DNA from 4 places in the Priestia sp. MDV22-iso46 genome. Region 1 is predicted to be linked to each of the others. Evidence: riboswitches for the same ligand, from Rfam matches in the RefSeq annotation. Region 1 holds a riboswitch; each other region holds the start of a gene.
What was found. A riboswitch is a leader RNA that binds a small molecule or an ion and turns the genes downstream of it on or off. The one in region 1 is predicted to bind S-adenosylmethionine.
Positions count from the first base shown of each region.

Region 2: another riboswitch for S-adenosylmethionine. It lies ahead of AC4NPH_RS09045 (hypothetical protein); the one in region 1 lies ahead of AC4NPH_RS21245 (methionine ABC transporter ATP-binding protein).
Region 3: another riboswitch for S-adenosylmethionine. It lies ahead of AC4NPH_RS03810 (Na+/H+ antiporter NhaC family protein); the one in region 1 lies ahead of AC4NPH_RS21245 (methionine ABC transporter ATP-binding protein).
Region 4: another riboswitch for S-adenosylmethionine. It lies ahead of AC4NPH_RS07980 (trans-sulfuration enzyme family protein); the one in region 1 lies ahead of AC4NPH_RS21245 (methionine ABC transporter ATP-binding protein).

Region 1 covers NZ_JBZVWT010000004.1:66,143-69,351, reverse strand. The annotation lists gene gcvH (glycine cleavage system protein GcvH) at 1-181, shown strand, start outside; gene AC4NPH_RS21260 (YusG family protein) at 261-506, shown strand; gene AC4NPH_RS21255 (toprim domain-containing protein) at 688-1,038, shown strand; gene AC4NPH_RS21250 (thioredoxin family protein) at 1,053-1,352, shown strand; SAM riboswitch class I at 1,533-1,640, shown strand; gene AC4NPH_RS21245 (methionine ABC transporter ATP-binding protein) at 1,772-2,797, shown strand; gene AC4NPH_RS21240 (methionine ABC transporter permease) at 2,790-3,209, shown strand, end outside.
Region 2 covers NZ_JBZVWT010000001.1:1,761,486-1,764,694, reverse strand. The annotation lists gene AC4NPH_RS09050 (M20 peptidase aminoacylase family protein) at 1-1,140, shown strand, start outside; SAM riboswitch class I at 1,204-1,305, shown strand; gene AC4NPH_RS09045 (hypothetical protein) at 1,373-1,615, shown strand; gene AC4NPH_RS09040 (M20/M25/M40 family metallo-hydrolase) at 2,085-3,209, shown strand, end outside.
Region 3 covers NZ_JBZVWT010000001.1:727,101-730,309, forward strand. The annotation lists gene AC4NPH_RS03805 (hypothetical protein) at 1-104, shown strand, start outside; gene AC4NPH_RS03810 (Na+/H+ antiporter NhaC family protein) at 144-1,454, opposite strand; SAM riboswitch class I at 1,541-1,647, opposite strand; gene AC4NPH_RS03815 (ABC transporter permease) at 1,749-2,516, opposite strand; gene AC4NPH_RS03820 (ABC transporter ATP-binding protein) at 2,509-3,209, opposite strand, start outside.
Region 4 covers NZ_JBZVWT010000001.1:1,552,113-1,555,321, reverse strand. The annotation lists gene AC4NPH_RS07990 (spore coat protein) at 1-665, shown strand, start outside; gene AC4NPH_RS07985 (hypothetical protein) at 730-1,392, shown strand; SAM riboswitch class I at 1,560-1,677, shown strand; gene AC4NPH_RS07980 (trans-sulfuration enzyme family protein) at 1,749-2,894, shown strand; gene AC4NPH_RS07975 (trans-sulfuration enzyme family protein) at 2,878-3,209, shown strand, end outside.

The DNA of each region.
Region 1 (3,209 bases):
TTATGCACCAATTAGCGGTGAAGTTGTAGCAGTCAACGACAACTTAAGCGATAGCCCTGAGCTTGTTAATGAATCTCCATACGAAGAAGCATGGATGATTACAATCAAACCGTCTGATGCTTCTCAAGTAGACAAGCTAATGACAGCAGAGCAATACGAAGAAATGACAAACGAAGGATAATATTCCTCCATAAATTGTCTTTATGAAAAGTTTTTGACTGGACACTCTATTAGTAAACAAGCTAAAGGAGTGTCTTTTTATGTTTGAAAAACAAAAAATGGACGTTACAGATCGCGTTACAGCTAAATTTCATGACGGCGGCATGAAATTATATGTTGATAAGCAGCCAATTGGTGAAGTTAGTTACGGAACAAGCGGCAATGAATACCGCTTTGAAGAAGGGTATTCGCAAGAAAATAATAAGTTCTACCAATATACGGATGTACAAAAGCAAGGTGAAACGCAAAAATATACAGACTGCGACGAAGAAGCAGGATGGTGCTAAACAGTGGCAACTGCCGCTGTTTTTCTTGTTTTATGGAAACAATATGGCCTAAGCTGCCTTTTAAAACAGTTCTTTCTTGCAAATTTCTTTTAAAAAACAGGTGAACTGTGATACATTAACGAATATTGTATAGCATAAAGAAATGATGTTACTATACAACTGACGATTATGGGTGATGAAAATGGGGCTAATTGAAATCGAAAAAGTAATTATTGTCGAAGGAAAATCAGATAAAAAACGTATCCAAGATATCATTCGAGAACCAATTGAAATTATCTGTACAAACGGTACGATTAGTTTATCAAAGCTGGATGAAATTATTGACTTTACGTTTAACAAAGAGGTATACATACTCGTTGACTCTGATGATTCAGGGAATAAGCTAAGAAAACAATTTAAACGAGAGCTTCCGGAAGCAGAGCATCTATATATTGATAAAATGTACCGAGAGGTTGCTGCTGCCCCTAGACATCACATAGCAACAGTATTACTGAGTGCCAATATCGATGTTAATGCAGAATTTTTAACATAAAAGGAATGAGCAACATGCAAGAATGGAGCGAAAAACAGCTTGACGATCAGTTAAAAGAAGGACAAAGAGCGTTTATCTTTTTCCATACACCTTTTTGCGGGACATGTCAGCTGGCAAAAAAAATGTTAACCGTAGCAGAAGCGATGCTGCCCGGTGTGACCATCGGAATGAGCAATTTAAATTATATGCCTTCAAAAGCAGAAGTATTTTCAATTGAAAGTGTACCTTGTTTGATTGAAGTGAAAAATGGCGAAATGGTAAAAAAACTCTATGCGTTTCATTCTATCGAGCACGTACTTGAAGAGCTTCGATAATCAAACGTTTGTTTAAAATGAAGAAATTGAAAGAGAGCAAACCGTTGGGGCTGTTGAAATCTTGGGATATTATCCCAAGAACAAAATCTGTTGACAGCCTATCTGACACATGCTAAAATCACACTCATGAATGTTCATAAATGAATGAATATTTCCCAAAAACAAAATAATTGTTGCGAACTCTTATCAAGAGAGGTGGAGGGACTGAGCCCTGTGAAACCCGGCAACCGTCAGACTAACTGAAATGGTGCCAATTCCTGCAAAGCTATGCGCTTTGAAAGATGAGAGAAAGGATTAAATATCGAGCCTTTCTGTCATGCGCAGAGAGGCTTTTTTAATGAGGAAAATTGTTTTACGGCTTTTTCATCCTATAGGGCAACCTAACATAATTAAGTTTTTACTAAAGAAGGTGAAGAAATATGATTACATTAACAGACGTTACAAAAATTTATCAGGCTAAAAGCGGTCAAGTAACAGCTGTTGATAATGTGAATCTAACCGTTAACCAAGGTGAAATTTACGGAATTATTGGTTATAGCGGAGCGGGGAAAAGTTCTTTAATTCGCTTGCTAAACGGGTTAGAAACACCAACGACAGGAACGGTCGAAGTAGCAGGTAATGATATTGGAAAAATTAAAGGCGGAAAACTCAGAAAAGCTAGACAAGAAATCAGTATGGTGTTTCAGCACTTTAATATCTTGTGGTCGCGTACGGTGCGAGAAAATATTGCCTTTCCGTTAGAAATAGCAGGGATCTCAAAAGAAAAAAGAATGAAACGAGTAGACGAGCTTATCAAGCTAGTCGGGCTTGAAGGGCGTGAAAATGCTTATCCATCACAGCTTAGCGGTGGACAAAAGCAGCGTGTTGGTATTGCTCGAGCGCTAGCCAATAACCCAAAAGTATTGCTGTGTGATGAAGCAACATCAGCGCTTGATCCTCAAACGACAGATTCCATTTTAGATCTGTTAGTAGATATTAATGAGAAGCTAGGGTTAACCATTGTATTGATTACTCATGAAATGCACGTTATTCGTAAAATTTGTCATCGGGTAGCCGTTATGGAAAATGGGGCAGTGGTAGAAGAAGGACAAGTGCTAGAAGTATTCAGAAAACCTAAGCAGCCGATTACAAAACGATTCGTTCAACAGATTTCTGAACCAGAAGAAACGTTTGAAACAATTGAACAAGTACAGGAGTTATATCCAAGCGGGCAAATTATTCAGCTGACGTTTGTTGGCGGAAAAGCAGAGCAACCGCTCATTACAACGATTTTAAAACAGTTTGATGTAACGATTAATATTTTGCAAGGAAAGATTTCTCATACACAAACAGGTTCATACGGAACGTTGTTCGTTCATTTAGACGGAGAATTAACAGAAGTTGAAAAAGTCATTGCATACATTCATGAGCAGCAGGTAGAAGTGGAGGTAATGACAAATGCTTGAGAAACTATTTCCAAACGTTATTTTAGATGATTTTATTCAAGCGACAAATGAAACACTATATATGACGGCTATTTCAGTTATAGCCACGTTTGTTCTAGGTATTTTATTAGGCTTGCTTTTATTTTTAACGTCCAAAGGACAGCTTTGGCAAAACAAACCTTTATATGCCATTGTGTCAGCAGTTGTAAATATCTTTCGTTCCATTCCATTCATTATTTTAATTGTTTTACTGATTCCATTTACCAAAGCATTGGTAGGAAGTATTTTAGGCGCTAATGCAGCGTTACCTGCTCTAATTGTTGGAGCAGCACCATTTTACGCGCGTCTTGTAGAAATTGGTCTGCGTGAAATTGATAAAGGTGTTATTGAAGCTGCTAAATCAATGGGAGCAACAACAAGCACTATTATCTTT
Region 2 (3,209 bases), on a different contig from region 1:
CTACTAAACGAGCTAATAGACATACGCCGTGAGCTGCACCGGTTTCCAGAACTTTCAATGAAAGAATATGAAACAACTAAACGTATTAAAAAGTGGTTAAAACACTATGATATTTCTATAGCGGATGAATTCCAATTAGACGTAGGAGCAGTAGCAGAAATTGTGGGAGGAAAGCCGGGACCTATTATCGCTATTCGAGCTGATATTGATGCGCTGCCAATTGAAGAAAAAACCAATCTGCCATTTGCTTCTGAAGTGAACGGTGTTATGCACGCATGCGGCCATGATTTTCATACGGCTTCTATAATCGGAGCAGCTATCCTTCTTAAAGAGCGTCAGCAGGAGCTTTGCGGTACGGTTCGATTTATCTTTCAGCCAGCCGAAGAAACGGCTTCTGGGGCAAAAATGCTAGTTGAAAAAGGTGTGCTCGAAGGAGTGGAAGCGATATTTGGGATGCATAACAAACCGGATCTTCCTGTAGGGACCATTGGTATCAAACCGGGACCTTTAATGGCAAGTGTTGATCGTTTTGAAATTGACGTCAAAGGAGTAGGAGGTCACGCAGGTATCCCTGAAAAAACAATAGACCCAATTGCTGCTGCTGGTCAAATTGTTACTAGTTTACAAACCATTGTCAGCCGTAATCTCAGCCCCTTTCAAAATGTTGTTGTCAGCATAACTCAAATCCATGGAGGGAGCTCGTGGAACGTCATTCCTGACAAAGTAACGCTTGAAGGAACTGTGCGTACCTTTCAAGAAGAAGCGAGAGAAAAAATACCGGCTCTTATGAAACGAACTGCTGAAGGGATTGGCGCAGCTTTCGGGGCTTCAGTAGACGTTAAATGGTATCCATATCTTCCTGTAGTAAACAATGATGATACGCTGGAAAAACTAGTTACTAAAGCGGCAGAGGATCTTAGTTATCAAGTCGTAGAAGCTGAACAATCGCCTGGAGGAGAAGATTTTGCCGTATATCAGCAGCATGTACCAGGATTTTTTGTATGGATGGGTACAGCTGGAGAATATGAATGGCACCATCCTTCTTTTTCATTAAATGAAGAGGCATTACTTGTAGCAGCTTCTTATTTTGCTAATCTAAGCTTTCATTTTTTGAATTCATTCCATTACCGAAAAAATTAAAATATTTTTATTTTTCTATTTACGGGGATGGAATTGTTTGATAAAATAAATTTTAAATTAAAAAAGTTATCACGAGTGGACGAGAGATCTGGCTCTTTGACTCCACAGCAACCTACGAATGTAAGGTGCTCCTACCAGCAAAGCATGTGCTTTGGGTGATAAAACGGGTGAAAAACTCATTTTGCATCAAAGCAAAATGAGTTTTTTTATTTTTCTAAAAGGAGAGGGTTTTATGAGTCATACAGCAGTTGCAGCACATACAGGAGAGAAAGCATTAAAGGAAGCAGTGAAATTATTAGGAAAGCATTATCAAGTAGCTTATCGGGAATTAGAAACATTTTATGAAATTGTGGTCGAAAACCATGTTCGTACATATGCTGTAGGCATAGATATTAAAGATGTACAAAAAGCAAATGAACTAGAAATTTATTCATCATGCTGTTCCAAGCTTGAGCGAGTAGGCTGTCTTTTATAGAAGAAGTCTGCTCGCGCCTCTATTTTTTAAGTGTTTTTAAATAGAAAGCATGGTTTTTGACAAGCAAAGAATCTGGTGGGTATAATCAATACTCACCAGGTTTTAAAATTAATCATAAATTGTCGAAATTTTTACACAAATTAAAGGTTACATTCGAAATGAATTGTGGTATGTTATAAAACAAGAATATTTTATGAAAGGAGCATTGAAATGGAAATGTCTCTTGAACACGGAAACGATGCAGGAAGCGAACAGCTTATTGATCGTATCCTAGACTTTTTAGAAGATGACGAAAAGTAAAAAAAGAGTGTGCGGTGCTATCCCTAGCCGCGCACTCTTTTTTTATCATGTGCGTAAAGGCAGCGCCATACTATGATACATAGGGATAGAATGAAAGAGTCTCTGTCAAAGGGATTGACGAATGGTTTTGTTTGATAGAAAATTTAGAAAAAGGAAAGAGATGAAGGGTATGTCGAACAAAACATCTTTGTATCAAACAAAAGAACAGTTAAAAAAACTTGTAAGCGAATTGGTTTCTATACCTAGCGTGACAGGAACGATGGCAGAAGTGGAAATGGCTGAATCGATAGCGTCTTATTTATTGAAGCTGCCTTACTTTCAAAAAAACGAGCAAGTCGAGCTTCATTCAACAGGAGACGGGCGATCGATTGTCACAGCTTTTGTTCAAGGGAAAAATACGAATAAAACAGTTGTACTAGTAAGTCATTACGATGTAGTGGATGTACAAGATTATGGACAGTGGAAAAAGGATGCTTTTCACGCTGATACATTAACGAGTACTTTTTATAACCATATGGAACAAGTTCCGGCGCACGTACAAAAGGATATGATAAAAGGAGACTGGCTTTTTGGCAGAGGAACGATGGACATGAAAGCAGGCATTGCCCTGCATATCAGTATGGTTGAACGAGCATGCAACGGAGAGTTTGACGGAAACATCCTGCTGCTGTCGGTGCCGGATGAAGAAGTAAATTCGCTTGGGATGAGAAAAGCAGTGCCTGTTCTTTTAGAACTTGCCCGCAAACATCAGCTGGATTTTTCTCTCATGCTAAATGCAGAACCAGTGTTCAGCCGCTATCCTGGAGATCAAACGAACTATGTGTACTCAGGATCGATTGGGAAGATCATGCCAAGCTTTTTGTGTTATGGAAAAGAAACTCATGTAGGGGAACCGCTAGCTGGTTTAAATGCTAATTTACTAGCTTCTTATTTAACAAAAGAAATAGAATTAAACGTTGATTTTTGCGAAAAAGTAAGAGAAGAAACGAGTCCACCTCCTACGGTGCTGATACAAAAAGATTTAAAAGAAGAGTATTCAGTTCAAGTTCCGCACTCTGCCGTTGTATTATTTAATTTATTTATGTTAAACCGCTCTCTTAAAGAAGTAACAGATCTGCTGTTGAAATCGGCTGACAAAGCGGCTTTGAATGTGAAAAAACACTATAATAAAGCCGCTAGGCAGTATGCTGCGGGAATGGAGGGTTCATCTCTTGACGTGAACGTATGGACGTATGAAGAACTTTATACTCATGCAGTCAAACAGCACGGTCAAAAATATGTGCAAGAAATGGAA
Region 3 (3,209 bases), on a different contig from region 1:
TATGCGGAATTGAAATTGGAGGAGCGACTTATGCACTTAAACAAAATGAGACGCTTTGGAAGGAGTTAGATGAAGAAAAGCCGACTGATTTTTTCAAACAGTAAAAAACCCTTAAAAAGAACATTCTTTTTAAGGGTTTCATATTACGCAGCTTCTTTAGATGACTTAGACTTTTTATTTAAACGAGGAAATCCAATTACAATCGCAATGATTCCGCAAACCGCTGTTAACATTGGATAGAATGTAAATGGAATAATCTCAATCGGTGAAACTTTAGCAAACCCTGCTGCGAGAAGCATTTGTGCGCCGTAAGGGATAAGCCCTTGAACGCTGCATGAAAACAAGTCCAGCAGACTGGCTGATTTACGATTATCAATTGAATACTTATCAGAGATTTCTTTTGCTAACGGACCTGCTGTAATAATTGAAATCGTGTTATTAGCCGTCGCTAAATTAGTTAAACTTACCAGTCCGGCGATGCTGAATTCTCCGCCTTTTTTTGTTTGAATGCGTCGTGTTAATAAATTCAATAAGAACTGAATACCGCCATTATAGCGAATAAGCTCAACCATTCCGCCAATTAACAGAGATAAAATAATTAACTCTGACATTCCGCCAATACCTTCTGTCACAGTTTTAGCAAGAGAAGAAAGCGTGTAGCTTCCGTCAGCTAATCCAATCACGCCGGCTAGCACAATTCCTCCGGTTAAAATGCTTAATACGTTTGCACCAAATACTGCAGCAATGAGTACGCCGATATAAGGCAAGATTTTAAACCAGCTGAAATCTTTAATTTCTACTGATGACGTGTTTCCTAGCGTCATTACAAGCAATAGAATCACTGTAACAATCGCTGCAGGAAGTACGATAAAAAAGTTTACTTTCAATTTATCTGTCATATTTGTTTTTTGCGTACGAACTGCCGCAATCGTTGTATCAGAGACAACAGATAAATTATCACCAAACATTGCACCGCCAATCACACCGGCTATTGCCAATGTAACAGAAACATGCGCTTGCTCACTGATTCCTACAGCGATAGGTCCCAGCGCAGCAATTGTTCCCATTGATGTTCCCATCGAAATTGAAATGAATGCGCCAATAACAAAGATTCCTGCTACGACTAAGCTTTGCGGAAGCACAGAAAGCGCTAAGTTTACCGTTGAATCCACAGCTCCCATGCCTTTAGCGACTTCAGAAAAAGCACCTGCTAAAATAAAAATAAGCACCATAATAATGATATCAGGATGTCCTGCTCCTTTAGCAAAACGCTCCACTTTTACATTAAGTGAATCTTTGCGGTTCATAGCCAGCGCCACAATGGCTGCAATGATAATGGCTACTAATACAGGCAGCTTATAAAAGTCTCCCGTTATAATTCCTGATCCGACAAACAGGACTAAAAAGACGCCCAGCGGTAACAGCGCCCAGCCGTTTCCTTTTTGTTGTTCCATTCTTAACACCTCTTGTTTACGTAATAAAAAAAGACCTCTTCTTATTGATAAGAAGAGGTCTCTTATTTTGTATCATAAGATTACCCTTCTCATCTTCCAAACGAAACATCGTCTGCTGGATTTGGCACCGCACTGCGTACAGCCAGTTGCCGAGACATCATAGGGCCAGTCCCTCCGTCTCTCTTGATAAGAAGTTTATAGTTGTTTTAAAAATAGTCTTTCACTACTGTAATCTCTTTTTATTTAATTGTCAAATGCTATTTCAGAAAAATATATAGTGCGAAAATTCTCACATCAATTAGCTACGTCTCGTTTTAAAAACGCTGCCCAAGCTACGCCCATAAAGAAGACAAAGTGTGCAACTAAGACGAAGATTGAAAATGGAATCGTCATGCCGTCAAACATCGTCTTCATTCCGTCCATATACTGTACAAAGTTCGTGTTGGCAAATAATAAAAATTTCCCCCACCATAAACCTAGCTCTGATACTAGTCCTGTTACAGCTTTTGCGCCGATACTTACGACAATAGCCAGACTGGAAGCAAGCGCGCTGTTTCTAAATAAAGACGACAGCATGAATGCGAACGTCATCATCATAAACGTTTCCATATACGCACTGTCATACGTAAGCGTAATGTTTTTAAGCAGCTGCGCATCTCCTTCTAGACTGGTAAATCCAAAGAACAATGCTCCCCATACAAACGAAAAAAGCAAATAGCTCAGTAAATAATACAAGCTAATTAAAATGAGGGTTAGGTACTTGGATGCTAAAATCGTTGAACGTCTAGCAGGGCGAATTAAAAGAAGCTTAATGGTACCTGCCTCAAACTCTTTTGCAACCATTGACCCTCCAACAGCAAGAGCAAAAAATTGAACGAGAATCAGCATACCTGAACTAAATGACAGGAAGTTCAAAATGTTGTCTTCTGTTCCTGCACTGTTTGCTACTTTCTTCATTAATAGAGCCATACAAAGAGTCAAAATACCGATGGTAATAAACGTGATTTTTGTACTTCTTTTGTGAAACCATTTCATGTGTTCATTTTGAATTAGCTTAAGCATGGTGCTCTCCTTCCGTAACGGACATAAACGAATCTTCAAGCGTCTCATACACAGGAGTGATTCGGTAGACTAAAATATCGCTGTCCACTAATTTTCTATTGACAGCTGGAATTTGCTCTTTCACAATTGCTACGTCAATAATATTTGATCTCATCGTTACTTCAAATTCTTGTGATAAAAATTCCGCTGCTTTTTGCGCGTCAGACACCTCAAATTCTACAAACATTCCTTGATCTTGGCGATTTGGAGATAGATCTTGAACGGCTTTTAACTCACCGTCTTGAATAATGCCAACGCGGTCACATAGTGCTTCTACTTCTTTTAATAAGTGGCTCGCGATCAAGATCGATATTCCTTCTTCCCTGCAAAGCGTTTGTAAATATGTACGAAACTCTCTCATTCCCGCTGGGTCTAGACCATTTGTTGGTTCGTCTAGTAAAAGCAATGCAGGCTTATGTAAAATAGCTTGAGCCACTCCTAAACGCTGTCTCATCCCAAGAGAATACGTCTTCACTTTTGCATGAATGCTGTTTTCAAGCTTTACTAAAGCAATGACTTCATCCAAGCGTTCTGATGTGATGCCTTCATGCATATTAGCAAAGTGTTTTAAATTTTGATAGCCCGTCAGATAATCATAAAACTCAGGGTTTTCAATAATCGCTCCAATTGATTTCATAGCTGATGTAAACTGTT
Region 4 (3,209 bases), on a different contig from region 1:
ATCAAGGGGGTCCTGAGAAAAAAGCAGGCCAGCTCCTTGACGTATTAGGTTCGTCAGAGTCTGCTTACCTTGTATTACTGTCGGAAGATGATGGTATCGTCTATATCAATGTTGAACATGTAAAAAGTATAAGTGAATATCAAAACAATAATAACAATAATAATAACAATAATAACATTCAAATGAATAATCAATTTGCTACAAATCAGGAACCAACTTATATGAAATCAAAAAACTTTAATAATTTATTTACTCATCTATCACACAAATGGGTATCGATCAACGGCGGCGGTCCAGAAGCTGTAGAAGGTGTATTGGTGCAAAGTCGGAATGGTACTTTTACCCTTGTTCAGGACAATCAAGTATTACGCTTACAGCCAAGACATGTTAAAACCATTTGTGTAGGAGCAAAAGGATCTTTTAAACAAAATAATAATCAAGATGATGAGCAGAAAGAGGAAAATACAAATGCTGAAGACGGAGGATCAACGGAAGGCGTTCCAGAAGGTCGTACAGGAAAAAGCCGCCGCACAGGTTCACACTCGTCAGGAAGAAGCCGCCGCACAGGTTCACACTCGTCAGGAAAAAGCCGCCGCACAGATTCACACTCGTCAGCGTCAAGAGAGCAAGTCATCCAAACAAAAAATTATCGTTGGAAAGCATAATGAATAAGAACAAAAAAGGTGCTTATAAAGCACCTTTTCTGTCATATAGGAAAGAGGGAGGAGAATGAGTATAAATCGTTATATTAATAAAATTGTAGAAGTAGATATTTCAGGGAAAACTAAGTTTATTGGCAGACTTGTTGACTTAGGGTTAGATGTCATGATTTTGTATAATGGACATGATTATTTGTATATTCCTCTTTTACACATGCATCGTTTGCGAGAAGTATCAGAAGAAGACTATACGGTTTTACGTGAAATAGAAGAGAACTTGATAGAAGAAAGTCAGCGAATTTCTTATCGTAATATTTTACAGCAGGCAAAAGGGAAATTTATTGAAATTTATGTAACGGGAGGGAAATCATTGCATGGCTATATCACAAGCGTGCTGAATGATTATCTTGTGTTTTATTCTCCAGTGTATAAAAATGTCTTTGTTTCTCTACATCATTTGAAATGGCTTACCCCTTACAGTAATGAGTTAACCCCTTATTCTTTAAGTGACAAAGAGCTCCCGGTAAGGCCCGCCTCTGCACCTTTTGTCAGAAACTTTGAAGAGCAGCTTAAAAAATATGAAAATCAACTGGTCGTATTAGATTTAGGGGATCAATCAGAAAAAATTGGCGTACTTAAAGAAGTTTCTAATAATATTGTTGAACTAATTACGGCAAATGGAGAAAGTATGTATTGGAAGTTAGCTCACGTAAAATCTGTGCACTTGCCTTAGAAAAAGAGACCTGGCTGTCGTCTCTTTTTTTTATGTGCTTATCAGGATAAGTATATTGAATAAACAAATGAGATGATTTGAATTTTTTAGAAAATTATGTTGACAATAAAGAAAATCTTTATTAAAGTTATTAACAACAAACGTTAACCACCAACAATTATATAGAACTCTTATCAAGAGTGGCGGAGGGACTGGCCCTGCGATGCCCGGCAACCATCAAATGAAACATTCATTTGAACGGTGCTAATTCCTGTGGAACATCAGTATTGTTCTAACAGATGAGAGAAATCGTGTATAAACGAACACTCTTCCATCTGTGAAGAGTGTTTTTTATTTTGAGTTAAGGAGAGAAATAGATGAAAATTGAAACTTTATTAGTTCGTTCAGGAGTAGGTCGCGACCCTTCAACAGGTTCTATTACAACACCCATTTATCAAGCATCAACATTTGCTCATCCTGCTTTAGGGCAAAGTACAGGATTTGACTATGCACGTACGGCAAATCCTACTCGTACAGCATTGGAAGAAGCAATTGCTGCTTTAGAAAAAGGAGAAGTAGGAGTAGCATTTGCTTCAGGAATGGCGGGCGTAATGGCAGTTTTAGCACTATTTAAAAACGGAGATCATTTAATTGTATCAGAAGATTTATACGGAGGAACGTACCGAGTACTAAATGAAATCTTTTCAGAGCAAGGAATTACTGTTTCGTACGTCAACACAGCCCATCTCGAGCAAGTAAAAGATGCGCTTCGTCCCAACACGAAAGCTTTATTTATTGAAACACCTACAAATCCAATGATGCACGTGACTGATTTGCCCGAAGCAATTGCGTTAGCTAAACAGCATGATTTGCTTACTATCGTTGACAATACATTCATGTCCCCTTACTATCAGCGTCCTTTAGAGCTTGGAGCAGATATTGTGATACATAGTGCGAGCAAATACATTGGGGGGCATAATGATGTAGTTGCTGGTCTTGTAGTCGCTCGATGTAGTAGCTTAGGAGAGAAAATTCGTTTTTATCAAAATGCAGCTGGGGCAATCTTAGGTCCACAAGATAGCTGGTTGTTGTTGCGCGGTGTTAAGACGCTAGCGCTTCGTATGGAAAAGCATAACGAAAACGCACTGAAAATTGCAAATTGGCTTACTGCTCATGATCTCGTAGAAAAAGTGTATTACCCTGGTCTTGAAACACATCCAGGCTATGAAATCATGAAGAAACAAGCGACTGGATTTGGAGGCATGATTTCTTTTGCTGTCTCACACCCTGACATCGTGTCCACGCTTTTGGAAAATGTTAAAGTTATTACATTTGCAGAAAGCTTAGGAGGCGTGGAAAGTTTAATGACATTCCCAGCTCGTCAAACACACGCTGATATTCCCGAGGAAATTCGAAATCGTGTTGGAGTAACAAACTGTTTACTGCGATTATCAGTTGGAATTGAGCACGCAGATGATTTAATTAAAGATTTGAAGGAGGCATTTGATGCATACCAACAATAATAAACATAGATTCGGTACGAACTTAATTCATGCAAATACAGGAATTGACGGTCATTTTGGAGCGGTTAACGTACCTATTTATCAGGTATCTACATTTAACCAAGAAGATGAGACGAACAACGGCCGCTATGACTATTCTCGTTCAGGAAATCCAACTCGTGAGGCTTTAGAAAACACCATTGCTCAGCTAGAAAATGGATACGCTGGTTTTGCTTTTTCATCAGGTATGGCTGCTATCTCATCGGTGTTATCTATTTTTGAATCAGGGGATGAAATTTTAGTTTCACACGATACGTACGGCGGGACATATCGTGT